4 regions of the Shewanella sp. A22 genome follow, and region 2 is predicted to be linked to each of the others. Evidence: predicted binding sites of a transcription regulator. Region 2 holds the regulator's gene; each other region holds the start of a gene.
What was found. The regulator sigma-54, encoded in region 2, starts transcription at its own class of promoters, with help from an activator protein. The targets are predictions, from matches to a motif close to GTTGGCACGNNNNTNGNNT.
Positions count from the first base shown of each region.

Region 1: a site for sigma-54 is predicted at 2,054-2,072, ahead of glnA (glutamate--ammonia ligase). Genes of this name have one in related genera too.
Region 3: a site for sigma-54 is predicted at 5,837-5,855, ahead of flgF (flagellar basal-body rod protein FlgF). Genes of this name have one in related genera too.
Region 4: a site for sigma-54 is predicted at 4,080-4,098, ahead of ACWXWT_RS04275 (TorF family putative porin). Genes of this name have one in related genera too.

Region 1 is NZ_JBSQBN010000076.1:7,124-14,815, forward strand. It holds gene ACWXWT_RS13700 (Lrp/AsnC family transcriptional regulator) at 1-213, opposite strand, end outside; gene glnA (glutamate--ammonia ligase) at 542-1,951, opposite strand; gene typA (translational GTPase TypA) at 2,433-4,244, shown strand; gene ppnP (pyrimidine/purine nucleoside phosphorylase) at 4,413-4,718, shown strand; partial or broken gene ACWXWT_RS13720 (hypothetical protein) at 4,669-4,911, opposite strand; gene ACWXWT_RS13725 (DUF4124 domain-containing protein) at 5,080-5,604, shown strand; gene glnL (nitrogen regulation protein NR(II)) at 5,744-6,781, shown strand; gene glnG (nitrogen regulation protein NR(I)) at 6,818-7,692, shown strand, end outside.
Region 2 is NZ_JBSQBN010000094.1:10,447-18,138, reverse strand. It holds gene ACWXWT_RS15315 (HPr family phosphocarrier protein) at 1-190, opposite strand, end outside; gene rapZ (RNase adapter RapZ) at 211-1,074, opposite strand; gene ptsN (PTS IIA-like nitrogen regulatory protein PtsN) at 1,071-1,514, opposite strand; gene hpf (ribosome hibernation-promoting factor, HPF/YfiA family) at 1,517-1,804, opposite strand; gene ACWXWT_RS15295 (RNA polymerase factor sigma-54) at 1,830-3,314, opposite strand; gene lptB (LPS export ABC transporter ATP-binding protein) at 3,458-4,189, opposite strand; gene lptA (lipopolysaccharide transport periplasmic protein LptA) at 4,186-4,767, opposite strand; gene lptC (LPS export ABC transporter periplasmic protein LptC) at 4,754-5,314, opposite strand; gene kdsC (3-deoxy-manno-octulosonate-8-phosphatase KdsC) at 5,311-5,877, opposite strand; gene ACWXWT_RS15270 (KpsF/GutQ family sugar-phosphate isomerase) at 5,880-6,857, opposite strand; gene ACWXWT_RS15265 (calcium/sodium antiporter) at 6,901-7,692, opposite strand, start outside.
Region 3 is NZ_JBSQBN010000026.1:21,178-28,869, forward strand. It holds gene flgA (flagellar basal body P-ring formation chaperone FlgA) at 1-16, opposite strand, end outside; gene ACWXWT_RS06955 (chemotaxis protein CheV) at 644-1,564, shown strand; gene ACWXWT_RS06960 (CheR family methyltransferase) at 1,627-2,460, shown strand; gene flgB (flagellar basal body rod protein FlgB) at 2,597-2,995, shown strand; gene flgC (flagellar basal body rod protein FlgC) at 2,998-3,414, shown strand; gene flgD (flagellar hook assembly protein FlgD) at 3,438-4,223, shown strand; gene flgE (flagellar hook protein FlgE) at 4,280-5,662, shown strand; gene flgF (flagellar basal-body rod protein FlgF) at 5,901-6,644, shown strand; gene flgG (flagellar basal-body rod protein FlgG) at 6,656-7,444, shown strand; gene flgH (flagellar basal body L-ring protein FlgH) at 7,454-7,692, shown strand, end outside.
Region 4 is NZ_JBSQBN010000013.1:16,954-24,645, forward strand. It holds gene ACWXWT_RS04245 (EAL domain-containing protein) at 1-824, shown strand, start outside; gene ACWXWT_RS04250 (DUF3016 domain-containing protein) at 826-1,350, opposite strand; gene ACWXWT_RS04255 (DUF4240 domain-containing protein) at 1,550-2,059, opposite strand; gene ACWXWT_RS04260 (hypothetical protein) at 2,126-2,530, shown strand; gene ACWXWT_RS04265 (response regulator) at 2,640-3,437, shown strand; gene ACWXWT_RS04270 (HU family DNA-binding protein) at 3,593-3,865, shown strand; gene ACWXWT_RS04275 (TorF family putative porin) at 4,181-4,867, shown strand; gene ACWXWT_RS04280 (PA3496 family putative envelope integrity protein) at 5,173-5,349, shown strand; gene ACWXWT_RS04285 (PDC sensor domain-containing protein) at 5,427-6,401, opposite strand; gene ACWXWT_RS04290 (flavohemoglobin expression-modulating QEGLA motif protein) at 6,635-7,692, shown strand, end outside.

The sequences.
Region 1 (7,692 bases), on a different contig from region 2:
TAATCGAACTGAAGTATGCACCACAACACTTAAGCCTACTTTCAGCGGATCAACTTGTGCGCCATAACCAACAATCACTTTATCTTGCTCAAGCTTTTTTACACGGCGTAAACAAGGAGTATCTGACATATTAACCTTATCGGCTAATTCAGAAATTGCCATACGGCCTTGTCGTTGTAAAATTTCTAATAACTTGACGTCTTTCTTATCCATTAAGCAGGTCACTTATTACTGAGAGGTACATTGAGTGATTAATGAGTATCAGTAGCATATTCAGGAGTGAATTCCACTACAATATATCACACAATCAATTGATACCAATTCCATTAATTATGTGCTCAATCAGAATCATTCAAGTTTTTTCAATTTGAGGCGCTGTTTAATACCAATCTCATTAAATATCTGGTCAGTTCAGCGTCTTTCAGGTATTTAATCAGGTTGGTATAAATGCAAATATATAATTGACAGAAAACAAAAAACCGATAATCACTTATCGGTTTTTACATGCATGCCTCTATACAAAGGCGATCGCTCTACATAATTATAAGCTGTAGTACAATTCAAACTCTAGTGGATGAGTTGTACGTGCAACACGCTCAGATTCTGCTGTTTTAAGCTGAATATAAGACTGAATAAAGTCTTCACTGAATACACCGCCCTTCGTTAAGAACTCATGGTCAGCTTGAAGGTTTTCCAATGCGTTTTCTAATGAAGTCGCAACTTGTGGAATTTCTGCCGCTTCTTCAGCAGGTAAGTCATATAGATCTTTATCCATCGCTTCACCTGGGTGGATCTTGTTTTGAATACCATCAAGACCAGCCATTAACAAAGCAGCAAAACCTAAATATGGGTTTGCATGTGGATCAGGGAAACGAGCTTCGATACGACGACCTTTAGGACTTGGAACCACTGGAATACGGATTGAAGCACTACGGTTACGTGCAGAATAGGCAAGCATTACAGGTGCTTCAAAATGTGGCACTAAACGTTTGTAAGAGTTTGTGCTTGGGTTAGTGAAGGCATTCAATGCACGAGCATGCTTAATAATGCCGCCAATGTAGTAAAGCGCTAAATCACTTAAACCCGCATATTTATCACCAGCAAATAAGTTTACGCCATCTTTAGATAAAGACTGATGTACATGCATACCGCTACCGTTGTCACCAACTATTGGTTTTGGCATAAATGTCGCTGTTTTGCCATAAGCATGCGCCATGTTATGAACAACATACTTTAAAATTTGAATTTCATCAGCTTTTTTAGTCAATGTATTGAAACGTGTGGCAATTTCATTTTGACCCGCTGTTGCCACTTCGTGGTGATGCGCTTCAACAACCTGACCCAGTTCTTCAAGCACTAAACACATTGCTGAACGTAAATCTTGTGAAGAATCAACGGGTGCAACAGGGAAGTAACCACCCTTAACCATTGGACGGTGACCAGTGTTGCCATCTTCATAACTCTTGCCAGAATTCCATGATGCTTCTTTTGCATCAATTTTCACGAAGCAACCTGACATATCCGTACCAAAGCGAACATCGTCAAAAATGAAAAACTCAGGTTCTGGGCCAATTAATACGGTATCGGCAATACCTGTTGAGATTAAATACTGTTCTGCTTTCTTGGCAATTGAACGTGGATCACGATCATAACCAGTCATTGTACCTGGTTCTAAAATGTCACAACGAATAAGCGCTGTCGTTTCTTCTGTGAAAGGGTCTAATAGAAAAGTAGACGCGTCTGGCATTAATACCATGTCAGATTCATTAATGCCTTTCCAACCTGTAATTGAAGATCCGTCAAACATTTTGCCATCTTCAAAAAAATCTTCATCTACTTGATGAGAAGGAATAGAAACATGCTGCTCCTTACCTTTAGTGTCGGTAAAGCGTAAGTCTACAAACTTAACTTCTAACTCTTCAAGTTGCTTTAAAACTGATTCAACTGACATTCTCAAGCCTCCGGTAGGGTAAAGGGTTGTCCCTTAATATAATCTTGTTCTTTACCAGATGATGCATCTGGAAAACGAATCTTCACATAATTGCCTGCAATAAAGCGATATTCATGCCAGTTCGTTAACTATTTGATTTTTAAAAGATGATAAATAACCTGAATCTTTCGGATAATCATTTTGCACCAACTGCGTGCACCACTATGTTTCATCATGGTGCAAAAGTCCATAATAGTGCACCTTTGTTTATGTTGATGTTTTAGCCAATGTCACATTTTTGTATTACACCTCTGTTATGCTTAATATATAACCGTTTTATGCTGTTTTTTACTGCTTAGCAAGCGATGAATTTACATGTGTTCAAAAATAATCCTATCTACAAAAGCCGCTGTGAAGTAGAATGGCACGCTTTTTTATGGTGACTAAACTTCATTGTCGCTATAAATCCTATTTTTATTTGATGGTATTAGAGGTTTTATCCGTGTTAGAAAATTTACGTAACATCGCCATTATTGCCCACGTTGACCATGGCAAAACCACGTTAGTAGATAAGCTTTTGGCTCAGTCTGGCACACTTGAAAGTCGAGGCGAAGCCGCAGAACGTGTAATGGATTCTAACGATCTTGAAAAAGAACGTGGTATCACCATTCTGGCTAAGAACACGGCCATCAAATGGAACGACTACCGTATTAACATCGTAGATACTCCAGGTCACGCTGATTTCGGTGGCGAAGTTGAACGTGTTCTTTCTATGGTTGATTCAGTCTTACTATTAGTCGATGCAGTAGATGGCCCAATGCCACAAACTCGCTTCGTAACCAAAAAAGCTTTTGCTCAGGGCCTTAAGCCAATTGTTGTTATCAACAAAATTGACCGTCCTGGTGCTCGTCCAGATTGGGTTATCGACCAAGTATTCGATTTATTCGACAACTTAGGCGCCACTGACGAACAATTAGATTTTCCAATTGTTTATGCTTCTGCATTAAATGGTTTTGCCACTTTAGATCCAGATGTTGCAAGCGATGACATGACACCGCTATTCCAGACTATCGTTGAGAAAGTATCTTTCCCTGACGCTGATGCTGAAGGCGCATTCCAAATGCAAATTTCTCAACTTGATTACAACTCATACGTGGGTGTAATCGGTGTTGGTCGTATCAATCGTGGTAGTGTTAAAACTGGCCAGCAAGTTACTATAATTGGTGCAGACGGCAAGACTCGCAACGGAAAAATGGGCCAAGTACTCGGTTACATGGGTCTAGAACGCACTGAAGTTGCAATTGCTAACGCTGGTGACATTGTTGCGATTACTGGTCTTGGTGAGCTTAAAATTTCTGACACCATTTGTGCTGTTGGTAATGTAGAAGCTATGCCTCCTTTGTCTGTTGACGAACCAACATTGACAATGACATTCCAAGTAAACACTTCTCCTTTTGCAGGTAAAGAAGGTAAGTATGTTACTTCTCGTAATATCCTTGAGCGTTTACAAACAGAATTGGTTCACAACGTAGCATTACGTGTCGAAGAAACTGACAGCCCAGATCGTTTCCGTGTATCAGGTCGTGGTGAATTACATCTATCGATTCTTATCGAAAACATGCGCCGTGAAGGTTATGAGCTAGCAGTATCACGCCCAGAAGTTATTTTGAAAACAATCGATGGTGAATTATTTGAACCATTCGAAACGGTAACCGTTGATGTTGAAGAAGAACATCAAGGTACTGTTATTGAGAAGTTAGGTACGCGTAAAGCTGAAATGAAAGACATGCAGCTTGACGGAAAAGGTCGTGTTCGTATCGATTTTGTCATTCCTAGCCGTGGCCTAATTGGTTTCCAGACAGAGTTCTTAACAGCAACGTCTGGTACTGGTCTAATTTACCACTCATTTGACCACTACGGTCCGCACAAAGGTGGCGATATTGGCCAACGCGCTAACGGCGTATTGATTTCAAACGCTACTGGTAAAGCACTTACATTCGCACTATTTGGTCTACAAGACCGTGGTCGTCTGTTTATTGGTCATGCTGCTGAAGTATACGAAGGCCAAGTAGTTGGTATTCATGCTCGCTCGAATGATCTTACAGTGAACTGTTTGAAAGGTAAGCAGTTAACTAACATGCGCGCATCAGGTACTGATGAAGCACAAGTGTTGACCACGCCTATCACACTGACTCTTGAGCAAGCGCTTGAGTTCATCGATGATGATGAGTTAGTTGAAGTAACACCTAAGAGCATTCGTGTTCGTAAAAGATACCTCACTGAGAACGAACGTAAACGCCACAACCGCGGTTAATCGTATCAGTGAGTGGCCAATACATTAGCCACTTATACAACCTAAAAGCCCAGATGCCTGCATCTGGGCTTTTTGTTATCTGCAATATTACTTGAAAACATTTAGCTAGATATTTTACTCAAACACAGATAGATTCAAGTCACATCAATTAAGGGAGATTATAAAAATATGTTGGATAACGTCAGTGTCGCAAAAAAGGCCAATGTTTATTTTAACGGTAAAGTTGTCAGTAGAAGCATTGTGTTAGCAGACGGTAGCAAACAAACCCTAGGCGTTGTTATGCCAGGTGAATATGAGTTTGCGACAGCTCAAGGTGAGATTATGCAGGTTATATCAGGCGAATTTGACGTGTTATTACCCGGTCAAACTGAATGGGTTGCTTACGCAGCTGAAAGTCAATTTACCCTTGCTCCCAACGTGAGTTTCAGCATTCGAACTGAGCAAATTTCAGAATATTGCTGCCAATATATTTAGGGCCGGTTGATCTTTCAAGGTTGTTTTTGCAGCGAATTGCTGGCCATTTGTACAAGGCGGAGACTTTGAGGTGTAGTTATTCTACATAAAAAGTCGATAACGCCGTAAAAATGGCCAACAAACGCTGCCCGAAGGGTTCTGCTAAAAACGTTTTACTCTTTGTTGAATGGATTTTGCTTAGATGACTAGGCATCAATCCATTCGCCTCGATTAAAACGTTTTTAACTCGAACAAAATTTAACCAGCAAAGTTCAACAGGCCCTAGTCATATTGCTTACTTTCAGCTTATCCAAACAGGTTAAGCTGATATTTTCTTTAAAAGCGGCTACTCTAATAAAGTTATCGTTTAATGGAGTACTTCATGCGCCTTATTTTACTTATTAGCTTGCTCATTATTAGCACCAACATTGCCGCAACGGTATATCGTTGGGTAGATGAGAATGGTAAAGTTCATTATTCTGACGAGCCTAAACAAAATGCACAAGCCATTAATTTAAATGAAAATACCCAAAATAATATTACGATTAAAACCCTCCCTAAACCCAGCATTACTTCTAAAGAAGAAACTCAAATACACTACACGGTAACAATCACCTCACCACAAGAAGAAGCGACAATCCGTGATAATAATGGTGACTTTACGGTTAACGTCAGTGTTGCCCCAAAATTACCCCGTGGCACGTTACTCACATTGTTAATCGATGGGCTGATTACCATTGAACCACAATCGTCCCCTACGTTTGAAATTAAGGGCGTTTTTCGTGGTGAACATATCATTATTGTGAATGCTGTTACACAAAACGGCAAAGTCCTTGCATCAAGCTCTCCTAGAAAGATATTCCTTCACCAAGCATCGCTACTAGGACCCATCAAAAAGTCCAAGTGAGCAACATAAAACACAGTTAATTTAATAACTTATATTTTTATATTTGACTGAGGTTCTTCGTTAATGCTTGTGTGTTCAGGGTTGTGGTGCGCACCAATATGGTGCATCATAATGGTGCAACCCAATACTAGGACGGCTAATGGACACAAATAACCTTCTCAATCATTTAGTCACCGCTGTGCTCGTTATTAATAACAAGCTTAAGCCTTGCTATGCCAATGCTGCAGCTGCACAATTATTGGGCGTCGGTAACCATAAGCTACTTGAGCAAACGCTTCCCGAGCTTTATCAACTGATGGGCGTAGAGCCACAACTGCTGCGCGATGCCATTGATGCGGGTCAAGGGTTAACCGTTAATACTGCGGCATTAATCACCTTAGATGGACAGCATCACACCATTGATATCACTTTAATGCCAATTGAAAACGATATTAATCTTAGTATTTTGGAATTACGCCAAGTGGACCAGCAGCGTCGTATTCATCAACAATTGAATATGGACGCACAACAACAAGCCGCCCAATTTTTAGTCCGTAATCTAGCCCATGAAATAAAAAACCCATTGGGTGGCCTTCGAGGGGCCGCACAGCTGCTATCTCGAGAGCTTGATTCACCCGAATTAAAAGAGTTTACCAGCCTAATTATTGAACAGGCAGACAGATTACGTAATTTAGTTGATCGATTACTCGGCCCACAGCGCCCGACACAACATACTGAACACAATATCCATCAAATCATACAAAAGGTTGTAAAGTTAGTTGAAATGACCTTGCCTAACAATATTCATTTACTGCGTGATTACGATCCGTCCATACCCGATATCCAAATGGATCCTGACCAAATGCAGCAAGCCGTACTAAATATAGTGCAAAATGCTATTCAAGCCCTAGAGGATTGTGGTGGCGATATTATCATTAGAACTCGCACTCAGCACCAAGTCACCATAGGGACACAACGCTATAAAGTCGTGCTCGCATTATCCATTATTGATAATGGCCCCGGTATTCCCGCGGAGTTATTGGATACCCTGTTTTATCCTATGGTAACGGGACGAGATGAAGGGTCAGGATTAGGTTTATCCATAGCACACAATATTGCTCGACTACACGGTGGCCGTATTGATTGCATTTCGGCACCTGGTCACACCGAATTTATTATTAACCTGCCATTACAATAACTAGCATGCCCTTTGTAGGCAGAATGAGGTAGTAACATGAACATTAGTGAACAAGTTTGGATCCTCGATGATGATAGCTCGATCCGATGGGTTCTCGAAAAAGCACTCCAAGGCGCATCACTGTCAACAGCAAGTTTTGCTGCGGCAGAATCTTTATGGCAAGCCTTAGAGTCGTCACAGCCACAAGTTATTGTCTCAGATATCCGGATGCCAGGAACTGACGGTTTAACCTTGCTTGATCGCTTACAACTGCATTACCCCCATATACCAGTCATCATCATGACTGCACACTCCGACTTAGACAGTGCAGTTAGTGCATATCAAGCGGGGGCATTTGAATACCTACCAAAGCCCTTTGATATCGATGAAGCCATTAACCTGGTGGAACGTGCGCTGACACATGCAACAGAGCAAACACCACAAACGGTTGTTGATACCACAATTAAAACACCTGAAATTATTGGTGAAGCCCCTGCAATGCAAGAGGTATTTCGTGCCATAGGTCGATTGTCTCGTTCATCAATTAGCGTACTGATTAATGGCCAATCTGGTACAGGTAAAGAGCTGGTCGCAGGTGCGCTACACAAACATAGCCCTCGTAAAGACAAACCTTTCATTGCCTTAAATATGGCGGCTATTCCGAAGGATTTGATTGAATCAGAACTTTTTGGCCATGAAAAAGGCGCCTTTACAGGCGCAGCCAACGTGCGCCAAGGGCGTTTTGAACAAGCCAATGGTGGCACCTTATTTTTAGATGAAATTGGTGACATGCCAATCGATGTGCAAACACGATTATTACGCGTGCTTGCCGATGGACAGTTCTATAGGATCGGTGGACATCAAGCTGTACAAGTTGATGTACGCATTATTGCTGCGACGCATCAAAACCTTGAAGTTCAAGTACAAAAAGG
Region 2 (7,692 bases):
TCATCATTTTACCTATACCACTTTCAAGCATTAATAAGCCAAGTACACTTGCAGCACTGGCACTTTTGTCACCCTGAAGCAAGGTTATGCTAGCATCAAAATCAGCGGCTAAAATGGCGAGTTTTGTCGCCGCGCGTGCATGTAAACCTAATTTGTTTGAAATGGTCACTTGGCGTTCAAGTTTGATCATTGACACGATCCTATGCTCACTTAGTTATTAGTACCACTGATATTTAACTCCCTGTGACGAGCATTAACCGTGTGTTTACTACCTTGCCTAAATCGTTTTGCTAATTGATCTGCAATATATACTGAACGGTGCTGACCACCAGTACAACCAATTGCGATGGTAAGATAGCTACGATTATTACGTTCTAAATGTGGCATCCAAGTTTCAAATAGGTTTTCAATTTGCCAAATAAACTTATTAACTAATGGCTGACGCCCTAAAAACTCCTGTACGGGTTCGTCTAACCCCGTAAATGGGCGTAGTTCTATTTCCCAATGTGGGTTGGGTAAAAAGCGTACATCAAACATAAAGTCTGCTTCTGTTGGCATGCCGTGTTTAAAGCCAAAAGACTCAAAGTTAATCACTAACTCTTTATCAACACTGCCTAATAAAATTTGCCTAACTTGGTCGCTTAATTCGTAGATATTCAGTGCTGAAGTGTCGATGTAATGGTCTACAATTTTTGCTATCGGCTCAAGTAAACGCCCTTCGAGCTTGATCGCTTCTTGCAGTGAAATGTGATTTTTAGATAACGGATGTAATCGACGAGTTTCGCTGTAACGTTTAAGCAATACTTTGTCATTGGAATTTAAAAAGAAGCTGATAATTTCAGTGTCGTTCTCAAGTAGTGCTAATTGGTCTTGAAGTACTTTACCTTGTTCTGCAATATTGCGTACATCAACGCTAATGGCAACCAGATCATTACTGCCTTTGAGCTGAGCTAATAATGCGCCAATGAGAGGTAAAGGCAAATTATCTACACAATAATATCCTAGATCTTCCAATACTCTTAAGGCTACTGATTTTCCTGAGCCTGAACGTCCCGATACTATGACAAGTTTCATGCAGTAATAACCTGATAAAGTTCTGTTGCGTCGTGAGTTTTACGAAGCTGTTTCAATATTTGCTTATCACTGAGCTTTTGAGCCATGCTTGATAATGTGCTTAAGTGTTGCTGGCACTGATCTGCAGGCACTAATAAAGCAAATAAAATATCCACGGGCTGCTTATCGATAGCATCAAAGGCTATGGCTTCTTCACATTTAATAAATATTGCGATGGGGTGATCGATGGTCGTTAATCGGCCATGAGGTATCGCAATGCCATTTCCTATACCTGTGCTACCCATTTTCTCTCTCGCTAAAAGGCTTTCAAAAACCTCTTGCGAAGACAGGGTTGGGTACTGGGCAGCAACTAAATCGCTGATGAGTTCCAGTACTTTTTTCTTACTGCCCGGTGTGGCACAGGTAGTGCATTCCGGCTGCAGGATGGTACAAAGTTCCATCGTTAGTGTTTTGTATACTTCTCTTTGTGTTTAATTACCTGACGGTCGAGTTTATCGATCAGGGCGTCTATTGCAGCATACATGTCAGTATTTTCTGACATGGCAAAAATCTCAGTGCCACTTAGGGTGATTCTTGCTTCTGCTTTTTGTTGTAATTTTTCTACATTGAGCACAACGTGTACATTATTGATCTGATCTGAGTGTCGTTCAAGCTTTGAAAATTTACCATGAACGTATTCACGTAAAGATTCGGTGATGTCGATATGATGTCCAGATAGATTTATATGCATTAAAAATCCTCCATTACCCTGTAGGTTATAAACTCTTACGTTGGTTTGAGGGCGGTATGAGCATTGCTTCACGGTATTTTGCTATCGTACGACGAGCAACGTTGATACCCTGTTCAGCCAGAAGTTGAGCCATTTTACTGTCACTCAGTGGTTTTTTCTGGTTTTCCGCTGCTACCAGCTTTTTGATAAAAGCACGAATCGCGGTTGATGAGCACTCTCCACCATCGTCGGTACTGACATGGCTAGAGAAGAAGTATTTTAGTTCAAATAGGCCCCGCGGGGTATGCATATACTTTTGTGTTGTTACTCGTGAAATGGTTGATTCGTGCATTTCTACAGCTTCTGCAATATCATTTAATACCATAGGCTTCATGGCTTCTTCACCATATTCAAAAAAGCCTTGCTGAAATTTTACAATGCAGTTTGCCACTTTGAGTAAAGTCTCATTACGACTTTCTATACTTTTTATAAACCATTTAGCCTCTTGCAAGTGGCCACGTATAAATTGGCTGTCAGACGGATTTTTACTGCTTTTCGCCATTGCTGCATATTGCTGATTAACACCAATTTTTGGCATATTATCTGGATTTAATTCTACTACCCAACGGCCATTTTTTTTAAACACGGTGACATCAGGAATGACATACTCATCGTCGACGGCTGTAATGGATAATCCTGGGCGAGGATTGAGTGACTGGATTAGTGCTATGGCATCACGTAATTCATTTTCTTTTAACTTCGTTTTGCGCATTAACAATCTAAAGTCACGTCCAGCAATTAAGTCTAAATAGTCTTTAATTAATAGACGAGCATTATCAATATGGGGGGTGGTATTGGAAAATTGTGCCAATTGAATTAATAGGCATTCACTTAAGTCACGCGCTGCTACACCAACAGGATCAAAGTGTTGGATCCGTTTTAACACCGCTTCAACTTCGTCGAGTTCAACATTTTCATCCCCCATAGCTTCGAGGATATCCTCGGTATTTTGGGTTAAATAGCCTCGTTCATCAATCGCATCAATAATTGCGGTGGCAATGGCAAGATCGGTATCGGAAAACGGTGTGAGGTTTTTTTGCCATTCTAAATGTTCATAAAGACCCTCGGTGGTTTCACCTTGGAATGGCATGTCATCATCACGCATACTAGCGCTACCAGAACCTGACATAGGAGAAGCGGTATACACTTCATCCCATGTAGTATCCATTGCAAGATCATCCATTGTTTCTTTGGTCATGGACTCTGCTGTATCGACAGTAGAGGTGTCTTTTTCAATGTTGACGATGCTGTTGTCACTAAAGTCTGTATCTGCTTGATCTCGACTTTCTTTGGCTGTGTCCTTTGCATCAGAAAACTCATCTTCTATTTCAAGCAATGGGTTTGAGTCTAATGCTTGCTGGATTTCTTGCTGTAGCTCCAATGACGATAACTGCAGTAGGCGAATAGCCTGCTGCAGTTGGGGGGTCATGGTTAAGTGTTGACCCATTTTGAGTTGGAGTGACGCTTTCATTTACCGCTTATCCCTAGATGATTTTCATAAAATGACAATCTCGAAAAACTGTTATGGATTATCACGTACATCAATGACACTTATAGCTATTTAGATATCGTTCAACGAAATGAGTTAGATAGGTTAAAAAGCCACTAAAGTAACTATAGCTTGAATTGTTCACCTAAGTACACAGCGCGAACTTGCTGATTGCTTAATATCTCATCAGGTGTGCCTTCGGCGATTAAATTACCTTGGCTAACAATATAGGCCCGTTCACAAACATCGAGTGTTTCACGTACATTATGGTCGGTAATCAATACCCCCAGCCCACGGCTTTTAAGCTGTTGGATAATTTTTTTAATGTCGATAACCGATATTGGGTCGACACCAGCAAAGGGTTCGTCGAGCAAAATAAATTTGGGGTTGGCTGCTAATGCGCGTGCAATTTCAACTCGGCGTCGTTCACCACCCGATAACGACATACCTTGACTGTCTCGAATATGAGTAATATGAAACTCTTCCAATAAATGTTCGAGTTGTTCAATACGCTGGTCTGTGTTGAGTTCTTTACGAGTTTGCAACACAGCCATAATATTGTCATATACTGTCAGCTTGCGGAAAATACTGGCTTCTTGTGGTAAGTAACCAATCCCTTTGCGGGCGCGAAGGTGCATAGGGTCGGCGGTGAGGTCATCATTATCAATTAGGATCCGACCTTTATCGCTTTTGACTAACCCAACAACCATATAAAATGTGGTTGTTTTACCTGCGCCATTGGGGCCTAAAAGACCCACAATTTGGCCCGTTTTAACCGTTAAACTCACATCTTTTACAACTTGACGGGCTTTATAGCTTTTAGCTAGATTTTCAGCGGTTAAGGTTATTTGGGTCATTGTTTGATCTGCTTGTTTACTGGAATTTCTGGGAGCTTTTGTTTTGGTGCTGTTTCGTCTTGGAAATTCTCAGGTTGAATAATAGTGATTACGCGATCTTGGCCTTTGCCAGTACTTTCTGCAATCAGCTCTTGAGCATTGATGTTGTATTTAATTCGATTACCTGTAACTTGGCTACCGGATTGATCAAGTTTGGCATTACCGGTTAATGTGAGTGTGGTAGTGGCAAGATCATAGGTTATTTCGTCAGCGCTAGCGGTACCAATTTGACCATCGTCTAACTCTTGTGAAAATGTGGCTGGTTTTCCCGTGGCGATAAGCTTTTTACTTGTGCTATTTTCAGGGGTGAACGCTCGTAGTTGATCGGCATTGATAGTAATGCTGCCTTGCACAATTTTAACTGGACCATTAAAAACGATTTGGTTATTTTTAATGTCAGCAAATTGGCTCACCGCGGCAATTTTTAACTCTTGTTTAAGATCATCTTGTTTTGCCATTGCAGGCAAACTCAGCATGCAAAGAATGCCACTTAATAGTATGACGTTGGCGTGAGTATGGAGACGATTAATGTGGCTCATATATTCCTTCTACCTGGCTGAGTAGCGATAGTTTTTGCGAATTCAAGTCAGCATGTAAACCTAAACCTTGAATAATAAACCCTTTGCCTTTGATATACACCATCTCTTTTGAGGTGCCGATCATGGTGGTTAAATCCACTGTAACGGCTTGGGTACTCAGTGACTGCAGGGGTTCTTCTATATCAATGGCATCAATAATAACATTATTTTTTAAGATGACTTTGCTGGTATTTTTATTCAATTGCCCTTGGTCGGCACTTAGTTGCCACTGTGCTTTACCATTTTCAGGGTAGATGAGGTATATCGGTTTGGTAAAATGAGTAATGTCACTGGATGCATAATGTTCCATGTGTTCGGCACTGACTCTACTTGCGATGAAACCTTGTTGGTTAAATTCTGTGGTACGTAGGTCATCGGCAACAAAGTCGGGACGCTCAATACCGCGTATTTTTATAGAGTTCATTTCGCTACGTTTGACTTGTGCTTGCCAGTACAACATAAAAGCAAGCCCAAAAAAAGCAACAATACCTAGCGTGATCCTATTCATATACTCATACCATGAGCACTGGAAAATTTATCTTGGCTCAATAATAGTAAGTCTGTAAGTTCTCGTAGCGCCCCATGTCCACCATTTAATGTGGTTGTCATATGACAATGTTGTTTAACAAAAGGATGACCGTCTGCTACACATACCGCAAGCCCAACGGTTCTCATTACGGGTAAATCAACCATGTCATCGCCAATATAAGCGACTTCGTCGGCGTTAACATTATACAGAGATAGTAGTTGCTCAAAAGGCGAAAACTTATTATCAATACCTTGATAAATGTGCTTGATGCCTAGTGCTGTCATACGGTTTTCGACTATTTGTGATTTACGTCCGGTGATCACGGCAACATGAATGCCGCTAGTGAGAATAGAGCGGACTCCGTAGCCGTCACGGGTATGAAAGGCTTTTAGCTCTTCGCCAGCATTACTGAGATAAATACGTCCATCTGAAAATACTCCGTCAACATCACAGATTAACAGTTTAATTTTTTGAGCGCGTTGCCAAATATCATCGCTGATAGGGCCATAAAATCCTTGGTGAAACGAGGTTGATTCTGACATGGTTAAATCACTCCTGCTTTAACCATATCGAGCATGTTTAGTGCGCCGATCGGTTGGTGTTTTTCATTGACGACAATCAATCCGTTGATGCTTTTTTCATCCATAATTTGCAGTGCTTGTGCTGCTAAAATCCCAGCAGGACAGGTGACACAGTTTTGGGTCATCACCAGGGCAATTGATGTGGTTCTCAGATTGACGTCTGCATCAATGACTCGACGCAAATCACCATCAGTAAAAATCCCCACAAGTGTAGCGGCGCTATCTACGACTGCGGTCATACCGAGGCCTTTTTTAGAAATTTCATAAAGTGCGTCAGTAATACAGATATCATTATGGACGATAGGTAAATCATCACCTTGATGCATAACATCGTCTACTTTTAATAATAATTTCCGTCCAAGCGATCCACCTGGATGCGATAAGGCAAAATCATCGCGGGTAAAACCTTTTGCTTGTAATAAAGCAATGGCTAACGCATCCCCCATTGCTAATGTTGCTGTCGTACTTGAGGTTGGTGCCAATCCGAGTGGGCAGGCTTCTTCTTGTACTTGAATGCATAAATGGATTTTAGATAAGCGTGCCATATTAGAATCTGGTTTGCCTGTTATCGCAATAACGGGAACGCCCATTCGTTGTATTACTGGCATTAATGTGAGTATTTCGCTTGATTCACCAGAATTAGATATGGTAAGTACAATATCATTTTTTGCTAAGGCGCCTAAATCGCCATGGCTTGCTTCGCCGGGATGTACAAAAAATGCTGGGGTGCCAGTACTCGCAAACGTCGCAGAAATTTTATTGCCAATATGGCCCGACTTCCCCATTCCCATGACAATGACTTTGCCTTTGCATTGCAATATGAGTTCACATGCTTGGCCAAACTCAACCGAATCCACATATTGATACAAATTATCTAAAGCAGCTTTTTCAATATCAATGACTTTACGACCCCATTGACGAAATTGAGTTTGATTTACCATTCGAATCTCTCTTTTAGCTTAATTTTTACCTTTATGCTCCAATCTAATGAGATTGAAATACAACAAATTGGTACGCGATAAAGGTGATTAATAATAGTGCACCATGCCAACGAGTCAGTTGTTGCTTAGTTCCACTGGATAACACTAAAACGGCTAATGCTGCACTGGTGCCCAATACCATATAGAAGTCTCTGCCACTGGCTGAGGCATCAATTTCACCCGGTGCAATCAGTCCAGGTAACGCTAGTACGGCAAGAATGTTAAATAAGTTCGACCCAACAATATTCCCTATGACAAGGTCGTGTTCTTTTTTTATTACGCCTGCGATACAGGCTGCTAATTCGGGGAGGCTTGTTCCCACCGCGATAATGGTTAAGCCAATCACAAGATCTGACAACCCATAAAACTTTGCAATACCTACAGCGCCATCAACCATCCAACTGGCTGAAACGGGAAGTAATATAATACCGAAAACGAGCCAAATGATAGCATGAAAGGTTGGCACATTTTTAGGGATCTCTGATTCTAGTTCACTATCTAAGCTGTCGGGGGCTTTATCATGAGTCGCTTGCCAAATGAAATACCCCATTAATAGCAAAAGTACCACAAGAAGCATGATGCCCTCAGCTTGTGACAACACATTATCATGCAAGGTGTAACCCGCAAATACTGTGGCCGCTAACATAATAGGTATTTCACGTTTTAAGGTTTTGGAATCGACACTAATAGCACCTAATAATGCGGTTAATCCTAAAATTAAGGTAATGTTAGCAATATTTGAGCCCAACACGTTACCAATGGCTGTATCAGGCATACCATCCATTGAAGCGGTGGC
Region 3 (7,692 bases), on a different contig from region 2:
AAAAAAATACTTTCATAATGAAGATACTAGCTTGTTTTGCCAGAATACACCTATACTTTGAAAAACGGAAAATATGCGAGTGGTCTCTGCATACAAAATGAAGCAACAAATTAACGATACTGATGAGATAATAATATCATTATCCTTTTGTCAAAAAAGTGTCGTTATGTTGTGTATAGTAATTTATGTAGATTGAAGCAAATTGCATGCCCACTTTAAGGTTCCGTAGATTGGTCTTTCTTAAGGGGCTATTTTTAGACGGTTGTGGCTGCATCATACTTCACTTGGATTGCTTAATGCTGACAACCGCAGCAATTGATTTAGCCGTAAATAACAGCGTAAGAGTGACATTAAAAGGTGTTTAACCGGGCCATTTTATTTTAACAAAGTAATATTTGTGGCAAAGTACTCACTAGCGTCGAAATTTTGTCACTATGATTTTGATTACGATATTCTGTTTATGTTGAACAATGTTCAATATAAAGGGTCAATAGGCACTAGCTAGATGGGTGTTGGTTTATCGTGCATTGAACCGCACAACAGTAAGAAATGTATTAACCGTATTATGCTAAACCAAGGTTTACTATAATGTTAAAGAACAGATTTTATCCTTTTGGGTGACAGTTAACTACAAGGCCGTTTTATGTCGAGCATTTTAGAATCAGTAAATAAACGTACCCAGCTTGTCGGGCAAAACAGACTAGAGTTGCTATTGTTTAGGCTTAACGGCCGTCAACGGTTTGGGATTAACGTGTTTAAGGTAAAAGAGGTGTTACAATGCCCACCGCTAACAACCTTACCTAAATTAAATCGTTTCGTGAAAGGCGTGGCTCATATTCGTGGGGCGACGATTTCTGTTATTGATTTAAGTGCAGCAACGGGTGGTCGTCCACTGACGTCAACTGAAAATTGCTTTATTATCATTTCTGAATATAACCGAAGTGTTCAAGGTTTTTTAGTTAGCTCTGTTGAACGTATTATTAATATGAATTGGGCTGCTATTATGCCACCCCCTCAAGGTGCTGGACGTTATTCATACTTAACGGCTGTGACCGAAATTGAAGGTGAGTTGGTTGAAATTTTAGATGTTGAAAAAATTCTTGATGAAATCTCACCGGTTAAGACCGCTATCAGTAAAGAAGTCAATGAGACGTTAACTATTGATAGAGAACAGCATTACCATATTATGGTTATTGACGACTCTGCCGTGGCACGTAAACAGATTATTCGCTCATTAGAATCTTTAAATTTACAGATAGATACCGCTAAAGATGGTAAAGAAGCATTAGATAAGCTGAAACGAATAGCGACCGAGATGGATGATGTATCTGTTGAAATTCCGCTTATTATTTCTGATATTGAAATGCCTGAAATGGATGGTTATACCTTAACTGCCGAAATTCGCGATGATCCAAAATTAAAGAACATAAAAGTGGTATTACACACATCCTTGAGTGGTGTGTTTAACCAAGCAATGGTAGAAAAAGTTGGGGCAAACGACTTTATTGCTAAGTTTAACCCCGACGAATTAGCCGCAGCAGTTAATAAACATTTGAGTTTATAAACCCTTCGCATTATGAAATGTTAGAGGTTTAGCATAATAAGCTTACATATTAGGAAGTTAATGTGACAGATAAATCACTTGCTGAAGCAGAGTACAATCAATTTAGGCTGTTTTTAGAGCAGCATAGCGGTATTGTGTTAGGTGAGAATAAACAGTATTTAGTGCGTAGTCGTTTGGCACCATTGATGGGAAAGTATAATTTACCTTCTTTATCTGAGGTGGTTAAAAAGTCGATGAAACCGACTGAACGTCAATTACGTGCAGAAGTGATTGATGCCATGACGACGAATGAAACCTTATGGTTTCGAGACCGTTACCCATTTGAATTACTGCATAATACTCTATTGCCTGAATACAGTAAGCTTGGTCGTCCATTAAAAATATGGTCGGCGGCGTGCTCTTCTGGACAAGAACCTTACTCGTTGGCGATGACTGTGTTAGAATACCAGCAACGTAAACCGGGTGCATTGCCTGGCGGTGCGGCCATTCAAGCAACGGACTTGTCGCCTTCTATGTTGGAGCGCTGTAAGCATGCTGAGTATGATGGTTTAGCCCTAGCTCGTGGCTTGTCTGAAGAACGTAAGCGTCAGTTTTTTGATTCTTTGCCTTCGGGTAACATGAAAGTAAAAGATACTGTAAAACGTTTGGTGAATTTTAGAGCGCATAATCTCCTTGAAAGCTATAGCTTATTAGGTAAGTACGATATTATTTTTTGCCGCAATGTGCTGATTTACTTTGCTCCAGAGGCAAAGTCTAAGATTTTGCGGCAATTTGCTGCCGCACTTAATCCTAACGGTATTTTATTTTTAGGTGCGTCAGAATCTCTTGCTGGCTTAAGTGATGAATTTAATATGGTCCGCTGCAACCCTGGTATTTATTACCAAAAGAAAACCTAGATAAAACAATAGATTATTGTGTTCTATGTGCCGGCGTTCGTCGGCATGTTTATTTATCCTTTTTATTACTCCTTTTGTTGAAATGTTGGCATCATCTTTGCTTTAAATCTATCAGTTAGTTGATGGAGGCAATTTTATGGCGATTAATTTCGAAAATGCATTAGGTGTTCACCAATATTCTTTGGGCGTACGAGCTCAAAGAGCAGAAGTGATTTCAAGTAATATTGCCAATGCCAACACTCCTCATTATAAAGCTCAAGATGTTAATTTTGCTTCTGCGATGCAAGCGGCAAGCACGCATCAGAAAGGCTTAAGTATGAGCCAAACCACAGATAAACATTTTGACCTAGCGGCTCTAAGCCAGCAACACGTTCAGTATCGTGTGCCAAATCAAGCTGATACTGGTGATGGTAATACGGTTGATACGCAGAAAGAGCAGTCAGCATTTATGCAAAATGCACTCGAATATCAGATGTCTTTAGGTTTTCTTGAAGGAAAATTTAACGGTATGCGCAAAGCATTGCGAGGTGATTAATTATGAGTTTATTTAATATTTTCAATGTATCAGGCTCGGGTATGTCAGCGCAGTCAATTCGTTTAAATACGACTGCCAGTAATATTGCGAATGCTGATTCTGTCTCAAGTAGTGTTGATCAAACCTATCGTTCGCGTCATCCGGTTTTTGAAGCCGAAATGCTAAAAGCTAATGGTCAACAAAACAGTTCACCTGGTGTGAATGTTAAAGGGATTGTCGAAAGTGACAAACCTTTATTGAAAGAGTATTCACCAGATCATCCATTGGCGGATGGTGATGGTTTTATTTATAAACCTAATGTCAATGTGATGGAGGAAATGGCAGATATGATTTCTGCATCACGTTCTTATCAAATGAATGTTCAGGTGGCTGATGCAACGAAATCTATGTTGCAACAGACGTTAAGGATGGGTAAATAGTATGATTATTCAAGGAGGTAACAATGAGCCTCGTTAATGCTTACAGTCAGTCTTTACCGCAACAATCCAGTAGCGCATCTAATACAAGTGCGTCGACCAAGAGTACAGTACAGACAAATACGACCAGCACGACTACGGGTAATCCTTTTCTTGATGGAATTCGTTTACCTGAAGGAAGTGTGATACCTGAAGCTAATGACCAGATGTTAAAGCAAGAAGATTTCTTTGCTCTACTCAGTCAACAGCTGTCGATGCAAGATCCATTTGAACCTGTTGATAACGATCAAATGATTGCGCAAATGGCATCATTCTCGACAGTAGATGGGATTTCAAATCTTAATGATGAAATTCTTAATTTGAATACTGTAATGAGTTCTAGCCAAGCGTTGCAGGCTTCTGGCTTAGTGGGTCGCAAAGTGCTTATCCCTTCTGATACAGGTGCCATTTCAACTGAAAGCACTGAAATAAGCGGAGTGATCAGCACGCCGTCTGCAATTGAAACCATTATGGTCAAAATTGAAGATAAATCAGGCCAGGTAGTGAGAAGTTTTGAAGTTGATGGTAGTGAAGGCGGTAATGTTGATGTTACTTGGGATGGCTTAGATAAAAATGGCGAGCCAGTTAAAGCCGGTGATTATAGCATTAAGGCCAGTGGTATAGTGGATGGAACATCTGAAGATTTAGCGGTGTCGACATATGCTCATGTTACTAGTGTGTCATTAGGCACAGTTGAAACTGGTGCTATTTTGAATTTACGCGGAATCGGTGGAATTAAGTTATCTGACGTACTTGCAGTATCTGAAACATAATACCGTCAACAACAGTTGGCTGTGGTCATAAACAAATTAATTGTAAGAGGTGAAACATGTCATTTAACATTGCATTGAGTGGTATCGCTGCCGCACAAAAAGACTTAAATACAACCGCGAATAATATTGCTAACGTTAATACCGTTGGTTTTAAAGAATCTAGAGCAGAATTTGCCGATGTGTATGCTAATTCTATTTTTGCAAACAGTAAAACAACAGTGGGTGGAGGTGTTACCACTACGCAAGTTGCCCAACAGTTTCATCAAGGTAGCTTACAATTTACCAGCAACTCGCTGGATATGGCGATAAGTGGTAGCGGATTTTTTGTTACTTCATCAGGCTTAGATACGCAGGATTTATCTTATACTAGAGCCGGTGCATTTAAAGTTGATTCAGATAATTATATGGTTGATGCTGCGGGTAATTTTTTACAAGGTTTCCCAGTGGATGAAGATGGCAACTCAACTTCAGTGAGTTTAACTACAACTCAACCGATTAAGATCCCTGACAAGGCGGGTAGCCCAGTGCAAACCGGAAATGTTGGTTTGCAGATGAACCTTGATGTTGGTGAAACAGCACTTGATCCTGCTAATTTTGATCCAGATGATTCTGATACCTTTAACAACTCTACTTCGGTCACTATTTATGATTCGCTAGGTGAGTCGCATATTATGACCACTTACTTTATTAAGCCTACTGATGGTTCCTATACTGGCGAAAGTAACTGGTTGGCTTTTTACGCTGTAGATGGCGACCCTGTTAATGTGGCAACTGGTGCAGGCACTTATGACACTGATGCTGATGGTGACGGTGCTGGTGATGGCACCAATTTAGGTAGAGCAGAGGCAACAGACCCAAATGATGGTACAACATGGTCTGGTGCTGTGCTTAAGTTTAACTCTGCTGGTACTTATACTGGCAGTGACCCCGTTACGATTACTACAGAGGTACTTGGTGCTGGTGGTGCAGAGGCTTTAGGCCCTGGGGCAGATGGTACTCAAACGCTTACGGTGAAATTTAATAATCCAACCCAATATGCCTCTTCGTTTGAAGTGACCGAGTTGAGTCAAGACGGTATTACCGTTGGCCGATTAACCAATGTTGGTATTGGTTCTGATGGTTTGATTACCGCCAGTTACAGTAATGGTTCAACTGTTCCGTTATCACGGGTGGCATTAGTACGCTTTGCTAACGAGCAAGGACTCTCTCAGGTGGGGAATACGTCTTGGAAAGCCAGTTTAGATTCAGGCGCTGCATTAGCCGGTGAAGCCAATAGTGGTACATTTGGTAGTATTAAATCTTCAGCACTTGAGCAATCTAACGTTGATTTAACCACCGAATTGGTTGATTTAATCTCGGCACAGCGTAATTTCCAAGCTAACTCGCGAACGCTTGAAGTGAACAATACCTTAAATCAAACGGTATTACAGATCCGTTAATTAAACCACGCGTTATTATAGGTGTTGCCGTTTACGGCAACACCTTGCCTTTATATTTTTCACTCATATTCCTCTTCTGTTTATCGATATTTTTTTGACACAAGTTAATCGTTTTATATTCATTTTTATCATTAAATTTCAATTAATTAAAACACCATGAAATACAAAGTATCATTTGGCATGATGATTGCTTGTTCTCTGTGTATATTGTTTGTGCAGAAAGTTTGACGGAGCAAAAATGGACAAATTTCTTTATGTTGCCATGAGTGGTGCAAAGCAAGGCATGAATGCGTTAGCGGTCAGTGCTAATAATCTTGCCAATGCCAATACTGATGGATTTAAAGCTGACATGGTCCAAGCCCGTTCAATGCAGGCATTCGGTGAAGGCTTACCAACGCGAGTGTTCTCTATGATTGAGAGTCCTGGCAGTAATTTTAACGGTGGTCCGATTAAAACGACAGGTCGTGACCTTGATATTGCCGTTAAAGGTGATGGTTGGATTGCTGTGCAAGCGGCCGACGGCTCAGAAGCATATACCCGTGCAGGCAGCATGAAATTTGACAGTACCGGTTTGTTATTGAATAGCAGTAATCGTCCGGTCATGGGGGATTCTGGCCCTATTGTGTTACCTATTCCTATTGAAAAAGTACAAATTTCAGCCAATGGCGTCATTTCTGTTCGACCACAAGGGGCGACAGCTGAGGTGGTTGAAGAGGTCGCGAGGATTAAGTTAGTTAATCCTGGTAACGAGAACTTGATGCGCGGTGAAGATGGCTTATTTCGGCTTATTGCAGGTGGTAATGCACCCAATAACCCTGGGGTTGAAGTTGAGAGCGGTGCGGTTGAAGGCAGTAATGTGAACTCTGTGCATGAAATGGTCGCCATGATTGATATTCAGCGTCAATACGAAATGCAAGTCAAAATGATGAAGAACGCTGAAGAAATTGATCGAGCGTCCACTTCCTTGATGAGAATTAGTTAGGAGTAATTATTATGCATCCAGCGTTATGGATAAGTAAAACAGGTGTCGATGCCCAGCAAACCAACATTGCGGTTATTTCTAATAACGTGGCTAACGCCAGTACTGTTGGATTTAAGAAAAGTCGTGCGGTATTTGAAGACTTACTTTATCAAACGGTTAATCAAGCAGGTGGCATTAGCTCAGATAATAGTAAGTTGCCTAATGGGTTAAATATCGGGGCGGGTACTAAGGTTGTTGCCACCCAAAAGATGTTTACTCAAGGCAACATGCTCACCACTGACAACTCATTAGATTTAATGATTGAAGGTTCAGGATTTTTTGAAGTGCAAATGCCAGATGGCACTGCTGCTTACACTCGTAATGGTCAGTTTAGCTTAGATGATACCGGTCAAATCGTAACGCCAGGTTCTGGTTATGTTGTCCAGCCTCCAATTACAATCCCTGATGATGCAACGAGTATTACCGTATCTGCAGGAGGCGAAGTGTCTGTGCAAACTCCTGGCACTGCAGCCAGTCAGGTTATTGGTCAGCTCACCATGACAGACTTTATTAATCCGGCCGGTTTAGATCCATTAGGACAAAACTTGTATACCGAAACAGGTGCAAGCGGGACGCCAATCCAAGGTACGGCATCACAAGATGGCTTAGGTTCTATCCGCCAAGGCGCGCTTGAAACCTCTAACGTAAATGTCACTGAAGAGTTGGTTAACCTTATTCAAGGGCAGCGTATTTATGAGATGAATTCTAAAGTTATCTCTGCGGTAGATCAGATGCTGTCTTATATTAATCAGAATCTCTAAGGAGCTAACATGATTAAATACATTGCGTTAGCGTCAATAGTGTTATTGGTTGGCTGTAGTTCTACTCAAAAAAAGCCTATTGCTGATGACCCATTTTATGCGCCGGTATATCCAGACACCACACCGACGCAAGTGGCGGCAACGGGATCTATTTTTCTTGATAGCCAAGCATCAAGCTTGTATTCCGATATTCGTGCTCATCGAGTGGGCGACATTATTACCGTGACATTAAAAGAGTCAACTCAAGC
Region 4 (7,692 bases), on a different contig from region 2:
TGGGTATTGTTAATCGCAGCACGCTGCTGGAATTATTTAGCACCCCATATGGCCGAGCATTACATGAAAACCACCCAGCTCGTCACGCAATGGATACCAAGGTATTACACATAGATGCCAATGAACCACTCACCAATGTCAGTCAATTGCTTACCTCTGATTCCGTTAATATAGTCGCTCAACAATTTATCATTTTACGACATCAACAACTTATCGGCATCGGTCATACCAAAGATTTACTGCAACGAATTACCGAACATCGAATAAAAATGGCTCGGCATGCAAATCCGCTCACCAGCCTGCCTGGTAACGTTCCCATACAGGAAGAGCTTAAGCGTTTAAGGTTACAGAAAAAATCTTACTATTTAGCCTATTTAGATTTAAGCCACTTTAAACCTTACAATGATATTTATGGCTTTTATCGTGGGGATGAAGTGATTCAATTGGTGGCTAACTTAGTCTTACCGTATGAAAGTGAACATTGTTTTGTCGGTCATATTGGTGGCGATGATTTTGTTATGATAAGCATGCAAGATGACACCAAAGCCAATTGCCAACTTATTATTGAACAGTTTGAACAGCTGAAAATCAGCTTTTACAATGAAGCCCACTGGCAGGCACAAACAATGTGCGCTCAAGATAGGCAAGGACAGCAATGCCAGTACCCCTTGGTATCGTTATCCATAGGAATTTTATCGCCAAACGTGACACAACAGGCAACTGAATATCAATTATCAACCTTAAGTGCCCAAGCAAAAAAGCAGGCAAAACTCGCGCTAAATGGTTTCTACCTGCTTGAAGAGCGACGCACCGAATCAGCCTAAGTTATAATTTAGGCGCGATGCTTTTTTGCAACCAATCGTCAAACATACTTGTTTCATATTGAAATGGTTTGTCATTAAAACGACGCGAGTTGTACATAAAATTCATATCGGTGAGTTTTTCATCACCCGCAATAATCACCTTATCCCCCTGATTTACACTGTAACTAAATGTGGCTTTGGGTGGGTATAAATCTTTTACAATACGCAAATCATTTGGCATGGCACCAAATGTTGGCCGCATATCGCCAGCTAAATCAAGGTTAGTGACTTGCATTTGCAATGTTTGTCCTGGCTTAAGGATTTTTTCCGCTTTCTTATTGATATTTTTTGTTAAGGTTTCAAATAAACGTTTTTCAAAGCGAGACTGGATCTCATTTGAGTTTTTAATATCACGGAAATTTTTTGGGCTTTGCCATTCTATTTTAACCACCCCAACCTCTGTAACAGGATTCGGTTCTGGCGCCTCTTCGGCCATGGCTACTGGGCACACTATTGCCACAGCAAGCAGTAAATATGTTATGTTCATAATCGACCTCCAAAAGCATAAAAAGCATATAATACAGTCATCTAAAACGATCACACTTAATGATTATTTAAACTATCAAGTCATATTGCAATGCCACTAAGCTGAATGCTCATTGTCAGCACTCATTGCGATGTAATCACTATAATCCACTTAAGCTGAACCGAGACTTAACAGACTTAGTCATCCATACTCAACACACCTAAAAAGGAAACCGAGCGCTCAGCAATGGATACTGTTGCCGCATCATTTTGGGCTTAGTGCTGAACTTTTTCCCCACAGGTGAGTTTACCCCTGCGGGGACAAACGGCAGCTCATGTTCAACACGGTCTTCATAGATTTGTCCAGCGATCAAATCAAAGTCTTCCACAAAGGGGTAAGCATAATCGTCCACTAATGGCCATTGCTCTAGTTCTCCTAAGCAGTCAGGATCAGCAATAATATTGTCATACCATTGTTGGCCAAGCGACAGCAAAAAACACCTAAATTCAGCAAAAGCATAATCAGAATCGCACCCCGTTATAATATAAGCAGCCCCCCAAATGGACCATAAATAACTGCGGCGCAATTGTTGCCCCATCATTTTATCAAATGCTTTAAGTGCTTCATCATCCAAGGTTTGCAATTGTTGCCGTAAACGCTGTGCAAGATCGGCAGAAGACTGCTCAGGTTGATCACGGGTCACTAGCGCCCAAAACTGTGTTTCTGTCATCACAATATACCCATCACTCCATTTTTTGAGATATTCTACCTCAAATTTTCTAGCGCGATGACCAATATGAACCAAAAAACAGTGTCACAGATGCCCATGAGAGTCATACTACTGATTACATTGTATGTTGTACTCGCCATTATTGCGCTTTGGCGAGCAACAGCTTTCCAAGCATTTGATTTATTAACATTAGGGGTAATACCGGTTGCGATTGGTTTACTCAAACGTGCAACATGGACAAAAGTGCTGCTTCTAAGCTATGTCGGCTTACAAAGCCTCGGATTAGCAGCAGTAACAACCACCGCGGTGATTGCTTATCAAATCACCCCTGAAGACGTCAAACTTGTTTTTCAAGGCTATAATATTCCATTGCTTCCTCTGTGGTTAATGTCAGTAAGTTTAGTGGTGTTTCAATGGTGGGTTGGGCTCTCGAACGTGACACGCAACTATCTTGCTAAAAAACAAACATAAGTGCTATTCCTAGGTAGTCTGTCTTCTACCAAACTTTTTAGTGTATAGTTTGTCTGTACCAACAACATTAAAATAACAAAATCGTACAGCTATCTGTGGAATGTAAATTATGACTAGTTTGTCCCCGAGTGAATTATCAATCCTATTGCTTGAGCCTTCTGAGACTCAACGTAAAATTATTATTACTCGTCTTCAGCAAGAAGGGGTGAGCAGCATTCAAACTGCCGCAACAATTACTGAAGCAAAGGCGATTATTCAACGCCATAAACCTGATTTGATCGCCAGTGCACTGCATTTTTCCGATGGTGAAGCAACCGATTTACTGCAGCACATCAAAAGCACGCCCGCATTAGATGACATTCAATTTATGTTAGTGTCGAGTGAGTGCCGCCGTGAGCAGCTCGAAATATTTAGGCAGTCTGGTGTAGTCGCTATTTTACCTAAACCATTTAATGCAGAACATTTAGCAACAGCGCTCAATTCAACCATTGATTTACTGAGTAATGACGAACTAGATTTAAGACACTTTGACGTACACAACATTAGAGTTCTCGTAGTTGACGATAGCCGTATGGCGCGTAATGTCATTAAACGCACTATTGGCAACTTAGGCATGCAACTGATTACCGAAGCCGTTGATGGTGAACAAGCTATCAACCTCATGAAAGACAACATGTATGATCTAGTAATTACAGATTACAACATGCCTTCTGTCGATGGGCTGGCATTAACACAATATATTCGTAACCACAGCCAACAATCACACATCCCCATTTTAATGGTATCTTCAGAAGCTAACGATACTCATCTAAGTAATGTATTTAGCGCCGGAGTCAACGCCTTATGTGATAAGCCGTTTGAACCACAGTTAGTAAAGAAAATTCTTTACCAACTATTAGAAGAGTAATGAAAGGACGAATGAGAGCATTATTTGTAGTGTTTTTGCTTTAAAACCATTACAGATACTGAATTTATGGGATAAAGTGCTTTTAAACCAGCATGGCTTGTGGCATGTTAATCATGTTTTAAAAAACACTTCTATGGAAAGCAGAGAATATCAATATGAACAAAAGTGAACTAATTGCAAAAATCGCTGAAAATGCGGAATTAACGAAAGCTGAAGCAGGCCGCGCACTAAAATCTTTCGAAGAAGCGGTAACTGAAGCCATGAAAAATGGTGATAAAATTTCTATTGTTGGCTTTGGTTCTTTTGAAACCACTCAACGTGCCGCACGTACCGGCCGTAACCCACAAACTGGCAAAGAAATTCAAATTGCTGCAGCTACAGTACCTAAGTTTAAAGCAGGAAAAACACTAAAAGATAGCGTTAACTAATTATTAGCACCATCTTTTTTTGAGAGAAACCTCCTCTGTGGAGGTTTTTTTATGTCCAGCGCATTGTTATCCCAAGTTTCTATGCTTCGCAGCATTATCCTTAACGCAAGTGGACTGCACAAAAAAAGGGCACGCCTGCATCATTAAGCTGCAACAAAGTTATAACAACGCCACAAATAAAACCATAACCAATTAACTTTAAAGGAAAAAAATAGTTGGCATGCGATTCGCTAATTGATCATCAGACAAACCAACATTGAGCGCATCTGATTAAAAACACCTGCCTCAATGATAATAAAATATTAAGGGATGAAGATGAAAAAATCACTATATCAAGCAATTGCATTATCAACAGGCTTATTATTGAGCAGTTCAGCCCTTGCTGAAGTCACTGGCAATATTGGTGCTACATCAAATTATTTATGGCGCGGGACAACACAAACCAGCAATGAAGCAGCCATTCAAGGTGGAATTGATTATGCTCATGAATCTGGCTTTTATGCTGGTACTTGGGCATCTAATGTCGATTTTGGTGATGAAACAAGCTATGAATTAGACCTTTATGGCGGTTATGGTGGTAACTTTACTGAAGACTTAACCTACGACATCAGCTACCTTTACTATGCCTACCCTGATGCGGGTGGCAGCATTGATTTTGGTGAGGTTGCCTTAGTACTTGGATGGAAATGGTTAGATGTTGGTTACGCTAAAGTCATCAATGCCGACTCAGACGTATCTGGTGCCGCAGATGAAAAAGACTGGAGCTACATACAAGCGAACGCCAGTTTTCCTCTAACAGAAAAACTCAGCCTTGCATTACATTACGGTTACTCACAAGGCGATGTTGTTGAAGATTTGTTTGGTGATACTTATGCTGATTATAACGTCACATTAAGTGCTGAAACGGATCTAGGAACAGTATCATTTATGGCTTCTGACACTGATTTACCTGACAGCGATGCAAAAATTGTTTTAGGTTACTCTTATGGCTTTAGCCTATAGCGATGACTTTAACGCTAATTAATTTTTAAATATAAACTACGCCACCTTATTGAAAGGTGGCGTTTTTTCATCCATATAGAGAGGAATTATACGTCAAAATATCCATAAATTTGACCTCTCACACACTCTCAATAATAGCCATTATGTTTTACTAGCAAGAAATACATTTACTGCTAAGCTCAAAATAGAAAGGCAAAAAATGCTGTCCAGTTCAGGCAAAATATTTTGCTTTCCTATTTATCAATTTTTAGTTAGAAAATGCTCATTGAATCAATCCACGTTTTATTCTACATGAGGGTTTCGTTATGGCTAATCTTACAGAAAGAGTGCCGGATGACACAGAAATTGACGCGATGACAACGCCTAGAAACGTTAAATCCGCCGAGACGCTACAACATAGACGCCAAGTAAAGCGAAGGTTAGAAGATTTTCTCGAACAAGCACAATTACGTAAAGCAATTGGTGACGACGACTTTTTCTAAAAAATAGGGATAAACGGTTATCGCGTTTATCCCTGTCTGTTTAGCTGTTGTAAGCGGCGGCTAGGCTAAATCTAGCATTAATTTTTTACCTGCTCCCGACGCGCATGCTTACCAGCTTGCGCCTGTGTGAGTAGTAATTCCGCTTTCGCGCCTAAGTATACATATATTCCTAAGCCCACTAGCAAGCCAACAACCGCTAACATCATCAAAATTGCTGGCTCTATATATTGCTTCTCACCTAACGACGCTTTAAACATAGTCAACAACGCTTCAATTGAAATAGCAATTAAAATGGTTGAAATAAACCGTGTAATCGTTCTTCGCGTCGAACTGTGGCGGAAGATATCTTTATGCATCAAAACCTCTTCTTCCAAAATGGTTTTGCCCAAATCAAAAATGGCTAATGCCAACGTGAGAAAAATAATGATACCAAACGGCTGTAGCGGATCATGGGTTGTGGATATTTGGTTAAACAAAGCGTAAATATCACGGATAACCGTCCACATTAGTACACTAACCAATATAAAAAGGCCAAGCACAATTGCGGCATAAATACTTTTGAAAAATGGCGACATTTTACGTCTAGCACTGTCACCCATCATAAACTCAATTAACCGCGTTAAGTTGACATCAATGACAACAATAACCACTTGCCCCGTAGTCGACTTAATCATTTGCGATGCCGACAAACATAATCCGCCGCCGGCATTAGATAAATAAGGTCGAGTAATATGAACAGTATTAGTGGCTGACAATTGAGTAAAATAAGGTCGTTGACTTCGATCGGCATAATGACCACAAGTCAGCAATTTAACTTGTTGATTAATGACACTGATATTGGGGCAAATCTGTATGCCTTGCTCATCAAGCAAATAAATGAGTTCCACGAAGGGATAACTTATCGCCATCTCTTCAAAAATTTTAGCTGAGATGGGTTGTTCAAATAAATTAATATCTCCCACACCAATCAAAATAGACTCTAATAATTCGTGCACTAAGTGTTCATATTCATGATAACGCTCAATCACACTTAAATAGCTCATCGCTGCCATAAATTTTCCTTTCAAGTATACCGACTTTAGATAAAGCAGTTTTAATGCCAAAAAAATTAATGAATACTTTTAGTAACTTAAAAAATAAATTTTTAAATAATGTGAGAATACGAGATAGAATGCACTAAAAGAGTGCTCATTACGGTGAATTTTTTCATTGCTGTTTTGTGATCAACATCTGCTAATATAAACCCAAATGTTGCTTACAAGATTATCTAGATTAGGAAAAGACAATGTCAGACTCTTTACTGCGTTATCAACAAGATATTCGTCGTTTTTCTGATGAATTAATTCGTATCCAAGCACCCATTAAAATTTTAGACTCAATAAAATGGCCAAGACAAGTTGAAGATGACTTTTTAGCGAAGCAAAGCAAAGCGCTTCCCAATGTTAGCAATGATTTTTATCAATCAATTCCTTTGTCATTTAATGCCGTTCAAACACAAACAGATTTACAAGAGTTGAAAAGTGCTATTGAACGCGGTTTGGGTAAACGTGATAAATTAGGCAACATATTACTGGCAAACATCGATCAATACCGGATCGTCATTGATATGCTTCACCATCGTGGTAAACCAATGTTTGGCAAGCTCAGCCAAGAACTATACGGTAGCGCCAGCCATAAATTACATGGTGATCGTCATACCCTGCGCCAACTAGGTGATCGTTTAAGCCATATATTCTCATTGCCAGCTGCACGCCATATGAGCAAACGCCACCCTAAGATTGTTACTGCGCCAGAAGCGGTAAATGTACTCAGTGAACGCTTAGTGAAATATTTTCATAATGACGAAATTCACGTCAAACTAAGCGATGGTATTGTGTCAGATGCCGCTGTGGGTGGTGATACGGTTAAACTCAACACCCGCGCTATGTTCAGTGAGTCAGATCTCAATGTATATGAAGTACATGAAGGCTGGGTCCATATTGGGACAACACTCAATGGTCGTGCTCAACCTCATGCAACTTGGCTTAGTGTTGGCTCACCACGAGTCACAGCATCCCAAGAAGGTTTAGCTGTATTAATGGAAATGCTCACTTTAAGCTCAAATCCTGGCCGAGCTCGACGCATAAGCGATCGTGTCTCCGCTGTCGATATGGCTGAACAAGGTGCCGACTTTATCGAAGTATATCGTTACTTTAGAAACCTTAATCTCAGCTCTAAAGACAGTTATCGTGTCACTCAACGAGTGTTTCGAGGTGGTATGGTGGGTGGTGGCAGCTTTTTTACCAAGGATATTTCTTACGTACGCGGCTATGTTGAAAACATAAACTTTATCAGAAGTGCTAT